2 regions of the Rossellomorea vietnamensis genome follow, and region 1 is predicted to be linked to the other one. Evidence: predicted binding sites of a transcription regulator. Region 1 holds the regulator's gene; the other holds the start of a gene.
What was found. The regulator CtsR, encoded in region 1, represses protease genes until heat stress. The targets are predictions, from matches to a motif close to ATGGTCAATAAAGGTCAAACA.

Region 1 (11,186 bases):
TAGACCCGAAACCAGGTGATCTACCCATGTCCAGGATGAAGTTCAGGTAACACTGAATGGAGGTCCGAACCCACGCACGTTGAAAAGTGCGGGGATGAGGTGTGGGTAGCGGAGAAATTCCAATCGAACTTGGAGATAGCTGGTTCTCTCCGAAATAGCTTTAGGGCTAGCCTCATGTGTAAGAGTCTTGGAGGTAGAGCACTGTTTGGACTAGGGGCCCTCATCGGGTTACCGAATTCAGACAAACTCCGAATGCCAAAGACTTATCCATGGGAGTCAGACTGCGAGTGATAAGATCCGTAGTCGAAAGGGAAACAGCCCAGACCACCAGCTAAGGTCCCAAAGTATACGTTAAGTGGAAAAGGATGTGGAGTTGCTTAGACAACCAGGATGTTGGCTTAGAAGCAGCCACCATTTAAAGAGTGCGTAATAGCTCACTGGTCGAGTGACTCTGCGCCGAAAATGTACCGGGGCTAAACGTATCACCGAAGCTGTGGATTGACACCTCTAGGTGTCAGTGGTAGGAGAGCGTTCTAAGGACTGCGAAGCTAGACCGTAAGGACTGGTGGAGTGCTTAGAAGTGAGAATGCCGGTATGAGTAGCGAAAGATGGGTGAGAATCCCATCCACCGAATGCCTAAGGTTTCCTGAGGAAGGCTCGTCCGCTCAGGGTTAGTCGGGACCTAAGTCGAGGCCGATAGGCGTAGACGATGGACAACAGGTTGATATTCCTGTACCACCTCTTTTCCGTTTGAGCAATGGGGGGACGCAGGAGGATAGGGTAAGCGCACTGCTGGATATGTGCGTCTAAGCAGTTAGGCTGATGATGAGGCAAATCCCATCATCGTGAAGGCTGAGCTGTGACAGCGAGCGAATTATAGTAGCGAAGTTCCTGATTCCACACTGCCAAGAAAAGCCTCTAGCGAGGAAAAAGGTGCCCGTACCGCAAACCGACACAGGTAGGCGAGGAGAGAATCCTAAGGTGAGCGAGAGAACTCTCGTTAAGGAACTCGGCAAAATGACCCCGTAACTTCGGGAGAAGGGGTGCTCTGGTAGGGTGCAAGCCCGAGAGAGCCGCAGTGAATAGGCCCAGGCGACTGTTTAGCAAAAACACAGGTCTCTGCGAAGCCGTAAGGCGAAGTATAGGGGCTGACGCCTGCCCGGTGCTGGAAGGTTAAGAGGAGTGCTTAGCGCAAGCGAAGGTGCGAATCGAAGCCCCAGTAAACGGCGGCCGTAACTATAACGGTCCTAAGGTAGCGAAATTCCTTGTCGGGTAAGTTCCGACCCGCACGAAAGGCGTAACGATCTGGGCACTGTCTCAACGAGAGACTCGGTGAAATTATAGTACCTGTGAAGATGCAGGTTACCCGCGACAGGACGGAAAGACCCCGTGGAGCTTTACTGTAGCCTGATATTGAATTTTGGTACAGCTTGTACAGGATAGGTAGGAGCCTTGGAAACCGGAGCGCCAGCTTCGGTGGAGGCATCGGTGGGATACTACCCTGGCTGTATTGAAATTCTAACCCGCGCCCCTTATCGGGGTGGGAGACAGTGTCAGGTGGGCAGTTTGACTGGGGCGGTCGCCTCCTAAAGAGTAACGGAGGCGCCCAAAGGTTCCCTCAGAATGGTTGGAAATCATTCGCAGAGTGTAAAGGCACAAGGGAGCTTGACTGCGAGACCTACAAGTCGAGCAGGGACGAAAGTCGGGCTTAGTGATCCGGTGGTTCCGCATGGAAGGGCCATCGCTCAACGGATAAAAGCTACCCCGGGGATAACAGGCTTATCTCCCCCAAGAGTCCACATCGACGGGGAGGTTTGGCACCTCGATGTCGGCTCATCGCATCCTGGGGCTGTAGTCGGTCCCAAGGGTTGGGCTGTTCGCCCATTAAAGCGGTACGCGAGCTGGGTTCAGAACGTCGTGAGACAGTTCGGTCCCTATCCGTCGTGGGCGCAGGAAATTTGAGAGGAGCTGTCCTTAGTACGAGAGGACCGGGATGGACGCACCGCTGGTGTACCAGTTGTCTTGCCAAAGGCATCGCTGGGTAGCTATGTGCGGAAGGGATAAGTGCTGAAAGCATCTAAGCATGAAGCCCCCCTCGAGATGAGATTTCCCATCACGTATGTGAGTAAGATCCCTAGAAGATGACTAGGTAGATAGGTCAGAGATGGAAGCATGGCGACATGTGGAGTTGACTGATACTAATCGATCGAGGACTTAACCACAAAGAGTCATATTTATATGAACAACAATTGGTCGATACTCGGCTTTCTTGACATCAATCCTTTATCTAGTTTTGAAGGAACAACCCTTCAATTGAATATTCGTCTGGTGATAATGGCGAAGAGGTCACACCCGTTCCCATGCCGAACACGGAAGTTAAGCTCTTCAGCGCCGATGGTAGTTGGGGGATCTCCCCCTGTGAGAGTAGGACGTCGCCAGGCAAATAGGAAAAGAGTAGCTCTTAGTGAGTTGCTCTTTTTTGTGTTGTTTTGAAGTTCGAAAAACATTGTGAGAGAGACGCTGTTTTAGGGACAGAGTCTCTGCCTGTTGACGAAGAAGGGAATGGGTGATGGATGAGTGAACTGGTAAGGACGGTGTAAAGAAAATTCGACAAGCTGGCACGATTATTTGAAATACCGCATGATAAATCACAACCTCGCATGAAAAACCCTTCCCCCGCACGATTATCATCAATCCGGCATGATTCCCCTCAAAACTCGCATGATTGCTTTCCGAAAAGGCAAAGTAAATAAAAAATCCGCAACTTAGCCGTCTCAAAATCCCATCTAACATCACAATATCAGCTTAAGTAGACAATCTAACCTGAAAGCCAATCGAACGGAGAGAAAATAGCCAAAAAAAACGCTATTTAAGGAACGAAGCATTCTTGTCAGGATAGTTAGAATTCACTTCTTCCTGAGCCTAAACCAATCCCAATTGCCACTACTACAAAACCCACTCACCACGGCACCCCATCCTAAGACTTCTCACCTACGTTGTGCCCCAATTCCAAATTTCTATCCAACAATCTCACATTCACACGTTTAAAACCTTCCGTAAACAGGAAAACTTCTAAGGTCAAACTTCATAATTGCAAAGTTTAAAACACGGTTGTATAATTATAGTCAAATATAGTCAAAGTCAAAATGAGGAGGAGGTTTGATGAGGAACATATCCGACATCATTGAAAATTATTTAAAGAATGTGTTAGAACTGAGTGAAAGTGAGATAGTCGAGATTAAAAGAAGCGAGATCGCTGATAAGTTTCAATGTGTTCCTTCTCAAATTAATTATGTGATTAATACCCGCTTTACTGTAGAACGAGGGTATGTAGTAGAAAGTAAACGAGGCGGCGGTGGATACATCCGGATCATGAAGGTGAAGGCCCACGATCAGGTTCACTTGATCGACCAGCTAGTGGCATTGATTACACAAACGATCAGTCAGAATACGGCAGCTGATATTGTTTTTCGGTTAGTCGAAGAAGAAATCATTTCTGAAAGAGAAGCCAAGATCATGCTGAGTGTGATGGATCGATCGGTCATCATGGTTGAATTACCCGAACGGGATATACTGAGAGGACGAATGCTTAGAGCCATGCTGGATACATTGAAGTATGAGTAAGGGTTAAAGAGGTGAATGGGATGGTTTGTCAAGAGTGCAATGAAAGACCTGCGACCCTTCATTTTACCAAGGTGGTAAACGGGGAAAAAACAGAGGTTCACTTATGTGAGCAATGTGCTCAGGATAAGGGTGAGATGTTTATGTTTGATTCTTCTCCCGGCTTTTCTGTGAACAATCTATTGGCAGGTCTTCTTAATATAGCTCCTGCATTTAAGCAGGCAAAGGAAACCGAGATTCCTAAGACAGAAGTTTTACAGTGTGAAAAATGTAAAATGACGATTCATCAGTTCATCAATGTGGGACGCTTCGGCTGTGCCCATTGTTATGAGACGTTTAAAGAGGAACTCACTCCATTATTAAAGCGTGTTCATAATGGAAATGTCGAGCATCACGGTAAGGTTCCGGAACGTATGGGCGGAGCCATCCATGTAAAAAAGAAGGTATTGCAGTTGAAGTCTGAATTGCAAACGATGATTGCGGATGAAGAGTTTGAGAAAGCAGCCGAAATCCGAGACGAAATCCGCTCCCTGGAAAAGGAAATGAAGAAAGAGGGAGGCGATAACGAATGAGTCTTGAGAAATTCTTGAGTAATGCCGTCAGTTCCTGGATGAGTGAGGAGGGACCGAATTCGGATATTGTCCTCAGCTCGAGGGTAAGGCTTGCGAGGAATCTGACGGACTTCCGTTTTTCCACTCTTTATTCTTCTGAGGAAGCCCGGGAAATCGTGGATCGGGTAAAGGAGAAGCTCACATCATACCCGAAGAATTTAGGAGAATTAGAATTTTTACCTACAAGTGAGATTCAGCCTCTTCAAAAGAGGGTATTAATGGAGAAACACCTCATAAGTCCGAATCTCGCAGAGGAAACGAATTATGGAGCTGTCCTTTTATCAAGTGAGGAAGATATTAGCATAATGGTAAACGAAGAGGACCATATTCGAATACAGTGTTTATATCCAGGTCTGCAATTGAAGGAAGCTCTAAAGAAAGCCAATCAGATCGACGATTGGTTTGAAAGTGAATTTGACTTTGCGTTTGATGAGAAGCATGGCTACTTAACGACTTGTCCTACCAACGTGGGGACGGGGCTCAGGGCTTCAGTCATGATGCACTTGCCGGGACTGGTGTTGACGCAGCAATTGAACCGTATCATCCCTGCGATTAATCAACTGGGGTTAGTGGTGCGGGGGATCTACGGAGAAGGCAGCGAAGCGCTGGGGAACATCTTTCAGATCTCCAATCAAACGACACTTGGTAAGTCGGAAGAGGATATCGTAGAAGATTTGTTAAGTGTTGTGAAGCAGATCATCGAGAAAGAGCAATCGGCAAGGGATGCATTAGTTCAAACGTCAAACATACAATTAGAGGATAGGATCTTCCGTTCTCTAGGGGTGCTGGAGCATAGCAGGATCATTGAGTCCAAGGAAGCTGCGAAATGTTTATCGGATGTCAGGCTTGGAATTGATTTAGGATACATCAAAGTGATATCTAAGAATATATTGAATGAACTAATGATTTTAACCCAACCTGGTTTTTTACAACAATATTCTGGAGGTCCATTGAGACCAAATGAACGAGATATAAGAAGGTCTTCTTTGATTCGGGAGCGAATTAAGTTAGATAAAGATACATGTGAGGAGGAAAAATAATATGATGTTTGGTCGATTTACAGAAAGAGCCCAAAAAGTACTGGCATTAGCTCAAGAAGAAGCGATTCGTTTGTCGCACAGTAATATTGGTACTGAACATATTTTATTAGGACTTGTCCGCGAAGGTGAAGGAATCGCTGCCAAGGCACTTACGGCATTGGGACTGAGCCCTGAAAAGATCCAGAAGGAAGTTGAAGGATTGATCGGGAAAGGAACCGAGAAATCTCAAACGATCCATTACACACCTCGTGCGAAGAAAGTGATTGAACTTTCCATGGATGAGGCCCGTAAGCTGGGTCACTCATATGTAGGAACGGAACATATTTTACTGGGGTTGATTCGCGAGGGTGAAGGAGTGGCCGCCCGGGTACTCGGTAATCTGGGTGTCAGCTTGAATAAAGCGAGACAGCAGGTATTGCAGTTGCTTGGAAGCAATGATTCAAGCAACCATCAGGGTGGAGGCAACGCCAATGCCAATACGCCTACACTTGACAGCTTAGCCCGTGATCTGACAGCCATTGCCCGTGAAGGCAGCTTGGATCCGGTCATTGGTCGAAGCAAGGAAATTCAGCGCGTCATTGAAGTGCTGAGTCGTCGTACGAAGAATAACCCGGTGTTGATCGGTGAGCCCGGAGTAGGTAAGACAGCGATCGCAGAAGGCCTTGCACAGCAGATCATCGCCAATGAAGTGCCTGAAATCCTGCGTGACAAACGCGTGATGACCCTTGATATGGGTACGGTGGTAGCCGGTACGAAATACCGCGGAGAATTCGAGGACCGACTGAAGAAGGTCATGGATGAAATCCGTCAGGCGGGTAACATCATCCTCTTCATCGATGAGCTCCATACGTTAATCGGAGCAGGAGGGGCTGAAGGGGCGATTGATGCCTCCAACATCTTAAAGCCTTCCCTTGCACGTGGGGAATTGCAATGTATCGGTGCCACGACATTAGATGAGTACCGTAAATATATTGAAAAGGATGCAGCGCTTGAGCGCCGTTTCCAACCAATTCAAGTCAATGAACCAACGGCTGCAGAGTCCATTCAGATCCTTAAAGGATTACGTGATCGTTATGAGGCCCATCACCGCGTGTCGATTACGGATGAAGCGATTGATGCTGCAGTGAAGCTTTCTGATCGCTATATTTCAGACCGCTTCCTACCGGATAAGGCCATCGATTTAATTGATGAAGCAGGTTCCAAGGTGCGCTTACGTTCTTATACGACGCCGCCAAACTTGAAAGAGCTTGAAGCAAAGCTGGAAGAAATCCGCAAAGAGAAGGATGCAGCGGTTCAAAGCCAGGAATTTGAAAAAGCGGCTTCACTAAGAGATTCTGAGCAGAAGCTTCGTGAAGAGCTGGAAGAAACAAAGAACACATGGAAAGAAAAGCAGGGGCAGGAAAATACAGAAGTAACTGTTGAGGATATTGCGAAGGTTGTTTCGAACTGGACGGGAGTACCGGTATCGAAATTGGCTCAAACGGAAACGGATCGCTTACTCAAATTAGAGGAAATCCTTCATTCCAGAGTCATCGGACAATCAGAAGCAGTCGTTGCTGTTTCGAAAGCCGTGCGCCGTGCACGGGCCGGCTTGAAAGATCCGAAGCGTCCGATTGGTTCCTTCATTTTCTTAGGACCTACTGGAGTCGGGAAAACGGAATTGGCAAGAGCACTTGCAGAGTCCATGTTCGGTGATGAAGATGCGATGATCCGCATTGATATGTCCGAGTACATGGAGAAGCATTCGACTTCCCGTTTGGTCGGTTCTCCTCCAGGATATGTGGGATACGAGGAAGGCGGTCAGTTAACGGAAAAGGTTCGCCGCAAGCCATATTCGGTCGTTCTTTTGGATGAAATTGAAAAAGCACATCCGGATGTATTCAATATTCTCCTTCAAGTTCTGGAGGATGGCCGTTTAACAGACTCTAAAGGAAGAACGGTAGACTTCAGGAATACAGTCCTGATCATGACTTCAAACGTTGGTGCACAGTCCCTTAAGAGCAATAAATACGTAGGGTTCAATATTCAGGACGGGAAACAGGATTATAAAGATATGAAAGGAAAGGTCATGGAAGAGCTGAAACGTGCTTTCCGACCTGAGTTCCTTAACCGTATCGATGAAATCATCGTGTTCCATTCCCTTGAAAAAGACCACTTGAAAGAGATTGTGACATTGATGTCAAACCAATTGACAACCCGCTTGAAAGAACAGGATATTCATTTAGAGCTTACACCTGCTGCCAAAGAGAAGATAGCAGATGAAGGATTCGATCCTGAATACGGTGCACGACCTCTCCGTCGCGCTATCCAGAAATATGTTGAGGATAAACTGTCGGAAGAATTGTTAAGAGGGAAAGTGCTGACAGGACAGAATATTTTGATCGACGTAGAAGATAGTGAATTTGTTGTAAAGGTTAAAGAAGAGGAAGCAGCCAATACGCCGACATAATAGCAAGGATGATGAAGAGGTACACGTATATGTTTTTCGTGTACCTCTTTTATCATAATGGTTACCTTACGTGGTGGGCGGGCCTGACCAAGCCGGCTCCGCTTTTCGATTGTCTAGCTCCGCCGGCTAGAGGCTCGAGGTCATAAGCCAAGTGAACCAAAAAGGCAAAGGGCGCCTTTCCGGTTCACTCGTCTTATGCTTGTCGCCTCTACCCAAGCCGGCTCCGCTTTTCAATTGAATCTAGTACATAAAACCGATACAATCATTCCAAATGGTATTATCGTGAATAGTTAAGAGTACAAATAGGATAATAGAGGGGAAGAATAGATTGGCTAAGAAAAAGACAAAGTTTGTGTGTTCATCTTGTGGATATGAGTCTGCTAAATGGATGGGGAAATGTCCGGGGTGTAACGAATGGAATACGATGGTGGAAGAGGTTGAGATGACAGGGAAGAAACCCCGGACGTCGTTTATGCACTCAGAGAATACCGGACCATCTAAAGCAGAGAAGCTGATCTCCATCGAAACCAAGCAGGAGCCAAGGGTATTGACCGAGTCGAAAGAGTTGAACCGGGTGCTTGGGGGAGGAGTAGTACCAGGGTCGCTTATCTTGATTGGTGGAGACCCGGGGATCGGAAAATCCACTTTGCTGCTGCAGGTTTCGGCCCAGCTTGCTGATCAGAAGCAGAAGGTTTTATACATTTCCGGAGAGGAATCCATCAAGCAAACCAAGCTCCGGGCAGATCGACTGCATGTGAAATCAGATGATTTATATATATTTGCGGAAACAAATCTTGAGCTGATTCATCAAACGATTGAGCAAATCTCGCCGGATTTCGTCATCATCGACTCGATTCAGACAGTCTTTCATCCTGACGTGACGTCTGCCCCCGGCAGTGTGTCCCAGGTAAGGGAGTGTACGGCAGAACTGATGAGAATCGGGAAAACAAAGGGCATTGCCATCTTTATTGTAGGGCATGTTACCAAGGAAGGCTCGATTGCAGGACCTCGATTATTGGAGCATATGGTCGATACCGTCCTGTATTTTGAAGGCGAACGTCATCACTCCTATCGTATTTTAAGAGCGGTGAAGAACCGTTTCGGATCTACGAATGAGATGGGGATTTTTGAAATGAAGGAACTGGGCCTTGAGGAAGTGGCCAATCCGTCTGAGATATTCCTGGAGGAGCGTTCACAGGGTGCGGCAGGTTCAACGGTGGTTGCCTCGATGGAAGGAACGAGGCCGGTTCTGGTGGAGATTCAAGCTCTTGTGACCCCAACCAGTTTTAATAATCCCCGAAGGATGGCAACCGGGATCGATCATAGCCGGGTTTCATTGATCATGGCTGTGTTGGAAAAGCGGGCAGGCATGCTATTGCAGCAGCAGGATGCCTATCTGAAAGTGGCTGGCGGTGTGAAACTGGATGAACCGGCGATTGATTTGGCTGTTGCTGCAAGTATCGCTTCGAGTTTTCGTGACAGGGCGTCCAGTGCCCATGATTGCATTATCGGTGAAGTCGGTTTAACAGGTGAGATCAGAAGGGTATCAAGAATTGAGCAGCGCGTGCAGGAAGCAGCCAAGTTAGGGTTTAAGAGAGTGATTATTCCCCAGAATAACTTAAGCGGATGGCAGCCTCCTTCTGATATAGAGGTCAAAGGGGTATCTAATATCAATGAAGCACTCTCAATTATCTTAGGAGGATAAGAAATGGAAGATAAGAAGGCAAGAGATAAGTCCATGTCGGATATATTGCAATTCGTTGCTCCCGGTGCCCCGATCAGGGACGGCATTGATAATGTGCTGAGAGCCAATACGGGTGGACTTATTGTTGTTGGGTACAATGATAAGGTGAAATCTGTTCTGGACGGGGGCTTTCATATCAATTGTGCATTCTCCCCCAGCTACCTGTATGAATTGGCCAAGATGGATGGGGCCATCATCCTGAATGAAGCGGGAACGAAGATCATTTTGGCAAATGCACAGTTGGCTCCCGATGTGTACGTGCCTTCCACGGAAACGGGTATGAGACATCGGACGGCAGAACGGGTTGCGAGGCAGACAAATGCCCTTGTCATCGCCATCTCTCAACGGAGAAACGTCATCACCCTGTATCAAGGGAATTTCCGATATGCACTAAAGGACATCTCTGTCATCTTGACGAAAGCCAACCAGGCAATCCAAACCTTGGAGAAATATAAGGTGGTTCTCGATCAAAGCATTTCTAATTTATCCGTCCTTGAGTTTGAGGAGCTTGTCACCCAAAGCGACTTACTGCAGGTTCTTCACCGCTTCGAGATGGTTCTCAGGATCAAGAACGAGCTTTTGACGTATCTCAGCGAGCTCGGTGTCGAGGGCAGATTGATCCGCCTCCAGATGAATGAACTGTTGGCGGATATTGAGGATGAGGCGATGCTCATCATCCGGGACTATTCCCAGGAAAGGAATATCAAACCGTTCGAACTTCTCTATAAGTTCCAGGAGCTTGTTCATTCAGAAGTATTGGAGGATAATGTCCTTTTAAAATTACTCGGATACCACGGATATGTCCATCATGATGATGCGATCTATCCAAGGGGATACCGCGTGTTGAATAAGATCCCCCGTCTGCCGATCGTCATCATTGAAAATCTTATCACGAGATTTGAAACCCTCCCCCATGTAGTGAGGGCTTCAGTCGATGATTTGGATGAAGTCGAAGGCATCGGTGAAGTGCGGGCAAGGAAAATCAAAGAGGGGTTAAAACTGATTAAGGAACAGACGTTTGCCGATCGACAGCTGTAGGTAGAGAGGCCTATATATGCCAGAAATGGTATAATTGTATCATTTTCAAAAAATTGACAGTTTGGTTTGGACGTGTTAGCCTTCATTTAAGGAAGCTAGTAAGCTGGGATAAGTGTATCAAAATCGTATCCGTTGTATTAAATTCAAATTTTCAAGCCCTTAGACGTTTCAAAAATAGTAAATTGTTTATAATGAGTAGGAGGAGGTGAGGGAATGTTAAAAAGAATCGTTCAAGCGTGCTTCCTCATTGTCGGGGGAACACTTGGGATATTTCTGCTTCCCGAATTATTTACCGTCATAAATCTATCGGACATTCCTTTAATTAATAACCCTTATATGACTGCTATATTTGGTGCCATCATTTTTTATATTCTTACGTTTTGGGCAGTCGAGTATGTCGTCAATTTCGTCAAGTGGTTTGAAGATAGCTTGGTAAAGGCACCAGTAACGGATTTGTTATTTGGCAGTTTAGGCCTGATTATCGGTTTATTTGTTGCGTATTTGTTTGGGATCCCCTTCAATCAGATGGAGATTCCGATCGTCAATACGGTGATTCCCATTCTATTAACATTGCTTCTTGGATATTTAGGATTCCAGGTTGGATTTAAGAAAAGGGACGAATTGGTCAATCTATTCGGCACGGCAAACCGAGGTAAGAAAAAAGGGACGGAAGATGATTTGGA
Region 2 (11,186 bases), 1.1 Mb from region 1:
GACTATTATCCAACGGTGCAGTTTTATATTATCTGCAATCTCACCTATAACGTGATTTTTTATAACCACACCTTATGGGAATATAAAGCGGTGACGGTAGACTGGCTGAATCATACATTGATCGATCTTGTTTTTACCTTTTTCATCATTCCAGTGGTGATTATGATCTATCTCCGTTATTTTCCTTACCGGAAAAAGAAGATTGTTTACGTTTCAAGCTGGATCGCTTATTTTACATTTCTCGAGTACTTATTTCATAAAAAAGGGCTTTTCCTTTACGAAAATGGCTGGAATTTGGGATGGTCTGCTGTATTTAACATCATCATGTTTACCATTTTGGGGTTGCATCACAAAAAACCGCTGCTTGCACTCCTCCTTTCTGTTCCCATCATCGGCATCCTTCTGTTGATCTTCCATCCATCTTTTCATGAATTAAAGTGAGGGTGTTTTCATGAGTTCCTTTTCCACACCTGTATTTATAGTTTCGATTCTTGGGGTGTATATAACGATGGCCATTTATATCGCCATTTTGAAACGAAAAGAATAAAGAAAAGGAGCATCCCCATTCCGGATGCTCCTTTCCCTGTTTATTTCACGATAATCTCATCATTTTCAACTGATACGATCAGTTCCGTTACGCCTTCTTCATCAAGAAGGAAGTCGGCGATCTTATCTTCCACTCTTTCCTGGATCACCCGGCGCAATGGTCTTGCACCAAATTCAGGGTGATATCCGAGCTCCACGAGTCTGCGCTTCGCTTCTCCGTCAATTTCCACGGTAATCCCCTGCTCCTTGAGCTCAGCCTGCAATTCATTCAGCATCAGATCAAGAATTTCCAGCAGCTCAACCTTTTCCAGAGATTCGAATTCAATGATACTATCGAATCGGTTCAGGAATTCCGGTTTAAAGTAGGCACCCAGCGATTGAAGAATATTCGTTTCTTTAATGGCATCTGTGCCACCGGTATTGAAACCTACGACGGCTTCCTTCTTATCCGTCACCCCGGCGTTACTTGTCATGATGATCACAGTTTCTTTGAAGCTCACCGTTCTGCCCTGACTATCCGTAAGACGGCCGTCTTCAAGAATCTGCAGGAACATATGCTGTACATCCGGGTGTGCTTTTTCAATTTCATCCAAGAGTATGATGGAGTACGGATTTCTTCTTACTTTCTCAGTCAGTTGACCGGATTCTTCATGACCCACATAGCCAGGAGGGGATCCGATCAGTTTAGACACAGAGTGTTTCTCCATATACTCACTCATATCAAGTCGGAGCATGGAATCTTTAGATCCAAACAACTCTTCAGCCAATGTCTTCGTTAATTCCGTTTTCCCGACACCCGTCGGTCCGACAAATAGGAATGTTCCGATCGGACGGTGCTTTGCTTTCAAGCCTGCCCGGCTTCGTCGGATGGCTTTCGCCACTTTTTTCACGGCTTCATCCTGTCCGATCACTTTATGAGCAAGGTTTTCTTCAAGGGATTTCATCCGCTTGCGATCATCACTTTGAAGCTTTCCAACAGGAATGCCTGTTTTGGTCTCAATGATTGCCTGGATCAAGTCCTTTTCAACAAGTGCCTTAGAATCAGAGGATTCCTGCCCAAGCTGCTTCTCCAAGGACGCTTCCTCATCCCTCAGGATTGCTGCCTGCTCATAATTTTCTTCTTTCGTTGCCTGCTCTTTCTTCACTCTTACTTCATGTAATTTTTTGTGTATGGCCGTTTTATCCTTGCCTTCAGATAGAAGGTTCACTTTTGAACCTGCCTCATCCATGAGATCAATCGCTTTATCCGGCAGGAATCGGTCCTGAATATAACGATGTGACAATTTCACACAAGCCTCGATGCTCTCATCAGTAAATTTCACCCCATGATAGTCTTCATAGCGGCTTTTTAAACCCTTGAGAATTTCAATGGCTTCTTCCGGAGTGGGCTCATTGACCATGACAGGCTGGAAACGACGTTCGAGTGCCGCATCTTTTTCGATTTGACGATACTCTTTAAGGGTTGTCGCACCGATCACCTGCAGTTCACCGCGGGCAAGCGCCGGTTTTAAAATATTCCCTGCATCCATGGATCCCTCTGCAGAACCTGCTCCCACTAATTGATGGATTTCATCGATAAAGAGCATGACGTTCTCACGACTCTGCAATTCACTGATGATGGCTTTCAACCGTTCCTCGAATGAACCCCGTACACCTGTACCGGCGGTCAAGGAAGCAACGTCCATCACATATACTTCTTTGTTTAATAATTTTGACGGCACATCGCCTGCTACGATTTTACGTGCCAATCCTTCCGCAATGGCTGTTTTCCCGACACCGGGTTCACCGATCAGTACCGGATTGTTTTTATTGCGGCGGTTCAGGATTTCAATCACACGATCCACTTCTTTGTCTCGACCGATAACCGGATCGATCAAACCGGCTTTAGCGGCTCCAGTGACATTACGTCCGAACTGATCGAGGATGCCGTTTCCACCATTCCCACCTTTCCCTTGAGCTGAAGAAGATGGCTGTTGCTGGTTTTGGAATCCATGGTCAGGACTTCCGTCCATGCTCATACCTTTGAACAATTCATCAAACGGGAATCCTCCGTGAATGCCAGAAGGGGTTTGCTGCTTTTGAAAGCAAGCAGAACACATTTTCATACTGGATTTCTTACCATTCAGTTGCGTATAAACTTCAACCGTTGCTTGATTATGATGACATACTTGGCATTTCATAAACATGACCTCCTGTTGTCTTGTTATATATAAAATGGTTTGTTAATTGGTTTATGGTTAAGGTCATTTTAGAATTTGACTATGTTTGACTTTGACTTTATTTGACCTTATGAATACAGTATAATTTGACCTTTTTTGACTTTCAACATTTTTGCTTATGGAAATTTTTTCTCAGCTCCCACTTTCCCGTTGATTGAAGAGTATAGTAGGGTTGGATAGATAAATCAATTAATTGATTTATTGATACTCCACTCCTGAAAAACACAAAAAAGCCGGCATGTCCGCCGACTCTATTAATACCAATGCTCCCAGTTGTCTTTATAGCACTCATGCTTCTTTGTATGGCATGTGCAGTTTTTAATCTTTTTCAATTCGCATAGAATGTCTTCTAGAAGATCTTTGATGTCTTGATGCTTGTCTTTTTTACAATCATCATGCTTATAGGATTCACAAGGTTTTTTATACATATGCTTATTCACCACCTTTTCAACCATTGGGATCATATTCATCACATTTGCCATGCCCCCTAAGTTTCCAAGTGAAGCCATTGCATCCAGAGAACCCTTTCCTTGAGAATCTAACAGTCCTTTGAGATGATCCTCACTCAGTAATGAGCTTAATTTCTCTTTTGCCGATTCCAGATCCAGTTTACTTCCATCTTCTTTTGTGTATTGATTGATTAAATCCATTAGTCCTTCTAGTGGATTATTTTTTTCACTCATAGATTTCCCCTCCATCTTATTGCAAATCCCTCACTTATTCAGTACTTGTAAAGCACCTTACATGGTTATCTTATGTATGTATTGCTAGTTTCGAATGATAGAAACGTCTATTTTCTAGTAAAAAGGGCTATTTCAACCATAAAAAAATGCTAGACCTAAAGAGCAGGTCTAGCATTTTCCCGTTACTATTTCTACTATCTTTATACTAATTCACGATCCCAATGCCGATGTGCTGCGATGGCTGCAGTGAAGTCCTCTGCGAATGACTTCATGTCTTCCCCGGTTACCACGCCCGGACCCTTCACACCTGCTTCTTCCAGCCAGTGTAAACCTTCATGTGTGGCACCGATCGGTTTAAAGTGAGAATACGCTTCTTTTACAAAGTAGGTGGTATCTTGAGAGAATTTCTTATCTACGTTTTCTCCACCTACAACGTACAGGCTGTCGAATAAGACCGATTCTCCCGTTAAGAATGTGTGGTCCACTTCAAGCTCTGTGCCGTCATCACCTTTGCGCGTCCCCAGTTTGTCACTGATGATTTCAGGCTGAATCCCTTCTTCTTTAAGGGCAGAGAGGACACGGCTCACTTCTTCCCCTTTGAAGCCATTCCCTACGATGACACCGACTTTGCGGGTAGCCGGCTTCTTTTTCGTGTTTTCCTGACTTAAAGCCGGGGAAGATTTCGTAACCTTCGATCCTTTTCCTTCAGGTACTTCTATATTGATCGCTTCCGCAAAACCTTTTGCCAGATCCATACTGACGTTTGCAAACATATCGACGATCTGTTTCTGAACCGATTTGCTTTTCACTTTTCCCAGCTCAAAGCTGAAGGCTTGAATGATATGCTCCTTCTCCGGCTTACTCATGCTATTCCAGAATAGTGTAGCCTGAGAGAAGTGGTCCTTGAAGCTTTCACTTCTTGTACGTACTTTCCTGCCCTCCATCTTTTCCTGATAGTGGGTGTACCCGCCTTCTTTCTCAGAAGCAGGGGCCGGTGTATTATGAGCCAGTGAATTGTTATGATAGCTCACCGGTCCTTTATTGATCGTATGGCGTCCGTATCCATCACGCTGGTTATTGTGGAAAGGACACACAGGTCTATTGATCGGAAGCTCGTGGAAGTTTGGTCCCCCGAGACGGATTAATTGTGTATCTGTATAGGAGAATAGGCGTCCCTGTAACAACGGATCATTGGAGAAATCGATTCCAGGCACAACAGATCCAGGATGGAATGCCGCCTGCTCCGTTTCGGCAAACACATTGTCCACATTGCGGTTCAACGTCATTTTCCCGACGATCTTCACAGGGATCTCCTCTTCCGGCCATAGCTTCGTAGGGTCAAGGACATCAAAGTCAAAGTTGAACTCATCTTCCTCCTTGATGAGCTGAACACCCAGTTCATACTCCGGATAGTCCCCTCCCTCGATGGATTCGTATAGATCACGACGGTGGAAATCAGGGTCTTTTCCGTTAATCTTCTGTGCTTCATCCCAAACGAGTGAGTGTGTTCCGAGTACAGGTTTCCAGTGGAATTTCACGAAATGGGCTTTCCCTTCCTCGTTCACCAGACGGAATGTATGGACACCAAAGCCTTCCATCATACGGAAACTGCGGGGGATCGCCCGATCGGACATGGCCCACATCACCATATGAGCGGACTCCTGATTGTTTGCAATAAAGTCCCAGAATGTATCGTGGGCAGAAGCAGCCTGAGGCATTTCGTTATGTGGCTCAGGTTTAAGGGCATGAACAAGATCCGGAAATTTGATCGCATCCTGAATGAAGAAGACGGGAATATTGTTCCCTACCAGATCGTAATTCCCTTCCTCTGTATAAAATTTAGTGGCAAATCCCCGGGCATCACGCACTGCCTCGGCAGAACCCCTGGATCCCGCCACTGTGGAAAAGCGGACAAATACAGGTGTCTTTGTCGACGTGTCCTGAAGGAATTTAGCCCTTGTATATTCTTTCATAGAGTCATAGAGTTCGAACTCCCCATGTGCCGCGAATCCCCGGGCATGGACAATCCTTTCAGGGATCCGTTCATGGTCGAAGTGGGTCATCTTCTCACGAAAATGAAAATCCTCCATTAAAGTAGGTCCACGCTCTCCGGCTTTCAGGGAAAACTCATCCTCTGATACCCTCAGCCCTTGATTGGTTGTCAGATGCTTTCCTTCGTCATCCACTCTATACTGTTCAAGCTGTTCATCTTTACTTTTACCATTCACCTTCGTACGACGATCGTCTCCCATTCTTTCATCCCTCTCATGTTTATTAATGTTTACTATGTAAAACATTCTGATTATCTAGTACCCTTGATGGATTGATGTAAACATTTATTGGAAGGTCGGGATTTATGATTTTTTTAATTTTTTCCTTTACTGCGTAACATTGTTCTGTTAAACTGAATCTACAGTAACGTAACAATGTTTTGTTTCGAAAAGAGGAGATCCCCATGGAAACCGATTTTATTTCTAAAAAGGAAGTACTGGAACTGACCGGGATATCCTACGGACAGCTTTACCGCTGGAAACGTAAGAATATCATTCCGGAAGGATGGTTCATCAAGAAATCCAGCTACACCGGTCAGGAGACCTTCTTCCCGAGGGAGAAGATGCTTGCCCGGATCGATGCAATCAAAGAAATGAAAGATGATTACTCCCTGGATGAGCTTTCGGATTTCTTTTCACCCAATCCCGCGAGGATCGAAGTCAGTGAAGAAGAACTATCGTCGCACAACATTCTTTCAGAACACACCATGGCTTTCTGTACATCCCTATTACCAGCAAGAAAAGCGTACGATTTCCAGGACATCCTGCATATGGTGATCATCGAAAAGTGCCATAGGTTAGAAATCCCTAAAGAAGCTCAGCAAACCCTTTATCTTTTTCTTCATGAGAAGTTTACACCACTGAAAGAATCTTCCCTTGAGCTGATCGGTATCCGGAAAAGTGAGGAGTATATGTGGATGCTCCTGCCCCTCCCTTCAGACTTTCTTGTGGACCATACGGCTCAAGTCGTATTGAGATTCGATCTGCAACAAATGATGGAAGAATTGAAAATCACGTTAACGAATACAAAGGGGATCTGACGTCCCTTTAATTGGAGGAGAAATGCATGAATACAGTGGAAAAGAAAAAGCTTCATGACTTGAAGATCAGCGGGTCCGGAACATCCGGCGGCGGACAATTTGATGAAGTGAAGATCAGTGGAAGCGGGAAGATCGCAGGGGATATCGACTGCCGTGAAATGAGAATATCGGGTTCCGGCACCGTTGCAGGTGATATTAAAGCAGGCCTGATCAAAACAAGCGGTTCTTCCTCCATCGAAGGAGATACGAAAGCCGAAACAATAACAACGAGCGGGAGTTCCAAATATGAAGGATCCGTGATGGCATCCGACATGACGATAAGTGGATCCAGTAAGGTGACCCGGAATCTGATCGTTGAAAAATTCAAGGTGAGCGGCTCATGCAAGGTAGGTGGAAAAATTCAGGGCGGATTGATCAGGGCGAGCGGATCGTTAACGGTTGGAGAGGATTGTGAAGTCGAAACCTTCTCAACTTCAGGCTCTGTGCATATTGATGGATTGCTGAACGCCGACAATGTCCAGATTGAGATCAACCATAAATCATCCATTAAAGAAATCGGCGGTGAAAAAATTTCAGTGACTCACCACTCTTCAAGCAAACTACTAAAACAGGTAGTCAACTTCTTTCTTCAAAAGGAAGATTACTTATTTTCCGAACTGATCGAAGGGGACGAAGTCTATCTTGAAAATACGAAGGCAAAACTCGTTCGCGGAAAAAACGTCGTAATCAGCGAGAATTGTGAAATCGATACGGTAGAATACTCCGGCACCATCGAGATACACAAGGACAGCTCGATCAGAAACAAAGTGAAAATCTGACGGAACAGTGACAGGGTGTGGCGCGGCCATCCCTGTTTTTTCATTTTCCCCGACTCTTTACATACGCTTCATCTCCCCATAATCGAAATTTCATATTTTTATTCTGAATGTTCTGCTATATTAATAGGTATATAGTACAATCCTGCGAGGATATTGGAGGACTTTATGGAACGTTTGACGGATCACCTCATCATCATCTCTTTCGATTGTTTATCTGCCCTGGACTTTCCGATTCTAAAGGGACTTCCCCACTTCCAGGAGCTGCTTGCACATGGATCGTACTGCAAAAGGGTTGAAACCATCTATCCTTCTGTCACGTATCCCTGTCACGCCACGATCGTAACCGGAAAGTACCCCAATCGCCACGGTGTGGTGAATAATACACTCCTCCAGCCTGGCAGGGAATCGCCGGACTGGCATTGGCACCGTAAATCCATTAAGGGTACCACCCTCTATGACGAGGCAAAGAAGGGGGGCATGAAGACGGCAGCCCTCCTTTGGCCGGTGACAGCCAATGCGGATATCGATTATAATATGCCGGAAATCTTCGCCAATCGGCCCTGGCATAATCAAATCCTCGTTTCACTTTTGAATGGGAGTCCCCTCTTCCAACTGCAGATGAATCGTCTTTTTGGCCATATGCGCAAAGGCTTGAATCAACCTGAGCTGGATGATTTCGTCCTCGAATCGACGCTTGAAACAATCAAAAGGAAACCAGATTTATTGCTTGTGCACTTTACGGACCTTGATACCCAGCGGCATTACCATGGTTTCTCTTCTGAGGAAGCACATGCAGCCCTCCGCCGCCATGATGACAGATTGGGAAGGATCGTAGGAGCGTTAAGGGACAACGGCATCTATGATAAGTCGACGATCGTAGCCCTTGGTGATCATAGTGCCCTCGATGAATCGAAGGCCGTCCAACTCAACACCCTCCTTAAAGAAAAGGGGTTCATCAACGTAAGCCACCGCGGGAAGGTCACTGACTGGAAAGCATATTGCAAAGGGTGTGATGGTTCTGCTTATGTGTACACAAAGGATCCCGTTTCGACACAAGAAGTGAAGGCGCTATTGGAACGATTACAACCAGATCCGGCCAATGGAATCGAATCCATACTCACTGGAGAAGAAGCTGCCCGGAAAGGGGCCGATGAACACTGTTCGTTCATGCTCGAAGCCAGACTCGGGTTTTATTTTAAAGATGCACTGGATGGTTCCTTCATCCACACAATCACTCCGGAAGATGTGAAGCATAAGCGTTACACGTATGGCTCTCACGGCTATTCTCCGGAAAAGGAGAACTACTCCACGATCTTCATGGCGGCGGGAAAAGGAATTCGTCCTCACCTCGAGATTCCTTCCATGGGTCTCATTGATGAAGGACCGACATTTGCCAGATTGCTCGGACTCACCTTAGAAGATATTGACGGAAAAATGATTGAAGAAGTATTGGATATCTAATGAAGATTCTGTTTCCTTAGGGGGAAAAACCATGAAACGTTTTTCGAAAGAAGAAAGCAGCTGGATTTTTTATGATTGGGCCAATTCAGCGTATTCCATCATCATTTCCACCGCCGTCTTTCCGCTCTTTTATAAAGCGGCTGCTACAAATGCCGGTGTCAGTGCCGCTAATTCAACGGCCTATTTGGGATACACCATTGCCATAGCGACCTTCATCCTGGCCATGATCGGCCCCATCCTTGGGACCATCGCCGATTATGAGGGATATAAGAAGAAGTTCTTTTCCTTCTTCTTTGCACTGGGTGTGACGTTCACCCTCCTCCTCGCTTTCGTCCCGAGCGATCAATGGCTGCTCCTTTTAGTCTTTTATACAGTGGCAGCAGTCGGCTCAGCCGGTTCGAACGTCTTCTACGATGCCTTTCTGACCGACGTTACGACGGAAGAACGGATGAATCGTGTATCGTCACGTGGATTTGGATTCGGGTATATCGGGAGCACGATACCGTTCATCCTAAGCATCGCCATCATCATCTTATCCCAGAACGGGACCCTTCCCATCTCCGTTACCTCCGCCAGTAAGATTGCCTTTGTGATCACCGCTTTATGGTGGGGTCTCTTCTCTATACCGCTATTAAAGAATGTCCATCAGCGCTACTTCATCCAACGGGAAAAAAGCCCAGTCGCGAACAGCTTCAAACGTCTTGGCAAAACGATGAAAGAAATCAGAAAATACCGGGCACTCTTTTTATTCCTGCTTGCTTACTTCTTTTATATTGACGGTGTCGGCACCATCATCACCATGTCCACGGCGTACGGGTCGGATCTTGGGATCACCTCCACCAACCTTTTGATCATCCTTTTTGTGACCCAGGTGGTGGCTGGACCATTCGCGATTCTCTATGGAAGGCTGGCTGAAAAATTCACGGGTAAAAAGATGCTGTATGTAGGCATTTCAGTGTATATCATCGTTTGCATTTACGCCAATTTCTTAGAGACAACCATGGATTTCTGGATCCTCGCCATGCTCGTCGCTTCTTCACAAGGAGGCATCCAGGCACTGAGCAGGGCTTATTTTGCGAAGCTGATACCGAAGAAAAATGCCAACGAATTCTTCGGGTTTTATAATATTTTCGGTAAATTTGCATCGATTCTCGGGCCCTTATTAGTGGCAGTCACCGCACAATTGACCGGTGCGTCCAACAGTGGAGTATTCAGTCTTGTCATCCTCTTTATCATAGGGATTGTCATCCTTGCTTTCGTACCCGAACCGACAGAAGCTGACGTCGAGAAGTCAGCCATCGTATAAAGAAAAAAGAGCCTGAACGCTTATGTTCAGGCTCTTTCTTAAGCATTTCAATTAGAAAGTATGTGCTGCGTCTTTCGCGCGGGCAATCGCATCTTCCTTGATTTCCTGTGCTTTATCAGGCATCGCCGCATGTCCCTCCACAAATACACCCTCAAAGGAAGGCACACCAAAAAACTGCATGATAAGGCTTAAATAACGATGCCCCATTTCCATGCCTGCTGCCGGTCCTTCAGAGTAAATACCGCCACGGGCCTGGATATGTATCGCTTTCTTGTCCGTCAATAAGCCAACCGGTCCCTGTTCCGTATACTTGAACGATTTCCCGGCCACTGCCACGGAATCGATATATGCTTTCATCACCGGTGGAAATAAAAAATTCCAGAAAGGGGTCACAAACACGTATTTATCAGCCCCGATGAACTGATCGGATAGTTCATTCAAGCGGTTTACTTTCTTCTGCTCTTCCATGGAAAGCTCCTCAAATCCTTTACCTGCTTGAAGCTTCCCCCATCCACTGAAGACATCCGCATCGATATGGGGAATATGCTCCCGGTACAAATCGAGGTGAATCACCTCATCATCCCCGTTCACTTCCTTATACGTATCCATAAATGCTTTCGCAACCGCCATGCTGTACGATTGGGTATCGTCATGAGGATGCGCGGTAATATATAATACCTTTGCCATTCATCATCCATCCTTTCTTCTATTAACTCACAATCGTATTTTGTGAAGATATGAATGGAATTATCCTTTTTGAACGGTTAAAAAAAAGAATGCTGCCCTTTAGGACAGCATTCGATGCTTACTCTTCTTCACCTGGTACTTCAAACGGGTTTCCCCCGATATTTTTTCTCATTTCGTCTGTTAGTTCAAATGGAGTGTTTTCTTGTGCTTCCCCTGCTGCGAAATGGTGACTGCCATCAAAGTGAAATGGTTTACCTTCCAATCTCGACACCTCCGTTTTACTATAGTATGACCATTATGTACAGGTCCATTCAGCACAGACCTTTTACCCGGTAGTATTTACTTATTATAATATGCTTCACTTCCAGAAGATAT

Region 2: N5C46_RS08195 (ATP-dependent Clp protease ATP-binding subunit) is a predicted target of CtsR. The motif match lies at 2,849-2,869, and genes of this name have one in related genera.

The regions. Positions count from the first base shown of each region.
Region 1 is NZ_CP104558.1:2,726,582-2,737,767, reverse strand. Features, by position in the region: rRNA gene N5C46_RS14145 (23S ribosomal RNA) at 1-2,222, shown strand, start outside; rRNA gene rrf (5S ribosomal RNA) at 2,325-2,441, shown strand; gene N5C46_RS14135 (CtsR family transcriptional regulator) at 3,163-3,624, shown strand; gene N5C46_RS14130 (protein-arginine kinase activator protein McsA) at 3,645-4,193, shown strand; gene N5C46_RS14125 (protein-arginine kinase McsB) at 4,190-5,272, shown strand; gene clpC (ATP-dependent protease ATP-binding subunit ClpC) at 5,274-7,721, shown strand; gene radA (DNA repair protein RadA) at 8,050-9,426, shown strand; gene disA (DNA integrity scanning diadenylate cyclase DisA) at 9,430-10,503, shown strand; gene N5C46_RS14105 (PIN/TRAM domain-containing protein) at 10,717-11,186, shown strand, end outside.
Region 2 is NZ_CP104558.1:1,583,288-1,594,473, forward strand. Features, by position in the region: gene N5C46_RS08190 (CBO0543 family protein) at 1-441, shown strand, start outside; gene N5C46_RS08195 (ATP-dependent Clp protease ATP-binding subunit) at 588-2,726, opposite strand; gene N5C46_RS08200 (hypothetical protein) at 3,020-3,448, opposite strand; gene N5C46_RS08205 (catalase) at 3,649-5,700, opposite strand; gene N5C46_RS08210 (YhbD family protein) at 5,904-6,539, shown strand; gene N5C46_RS08215 (polymer-forming cytoskeletal protein) at 6,566-7,357, shown strand; gene N5C46_RS08220 (alkaline phosphatase family protein) at 7,523-8,818, shown strand; gene N5C46_RS08225 (MFS transporter) at 8,850-10,124, shown strand; gene N5C46_RS08230 (FMN-dependent NADH-azoreductase) at 10,176-10,811, opposite strand; gene N5C46_RS08235 (hypothetical protein) at 10,930-11,073, opposite strand; gene N5C46_RS08240 (DUF3189 family protein) at 11,170-11,186, opposite strand, start outside.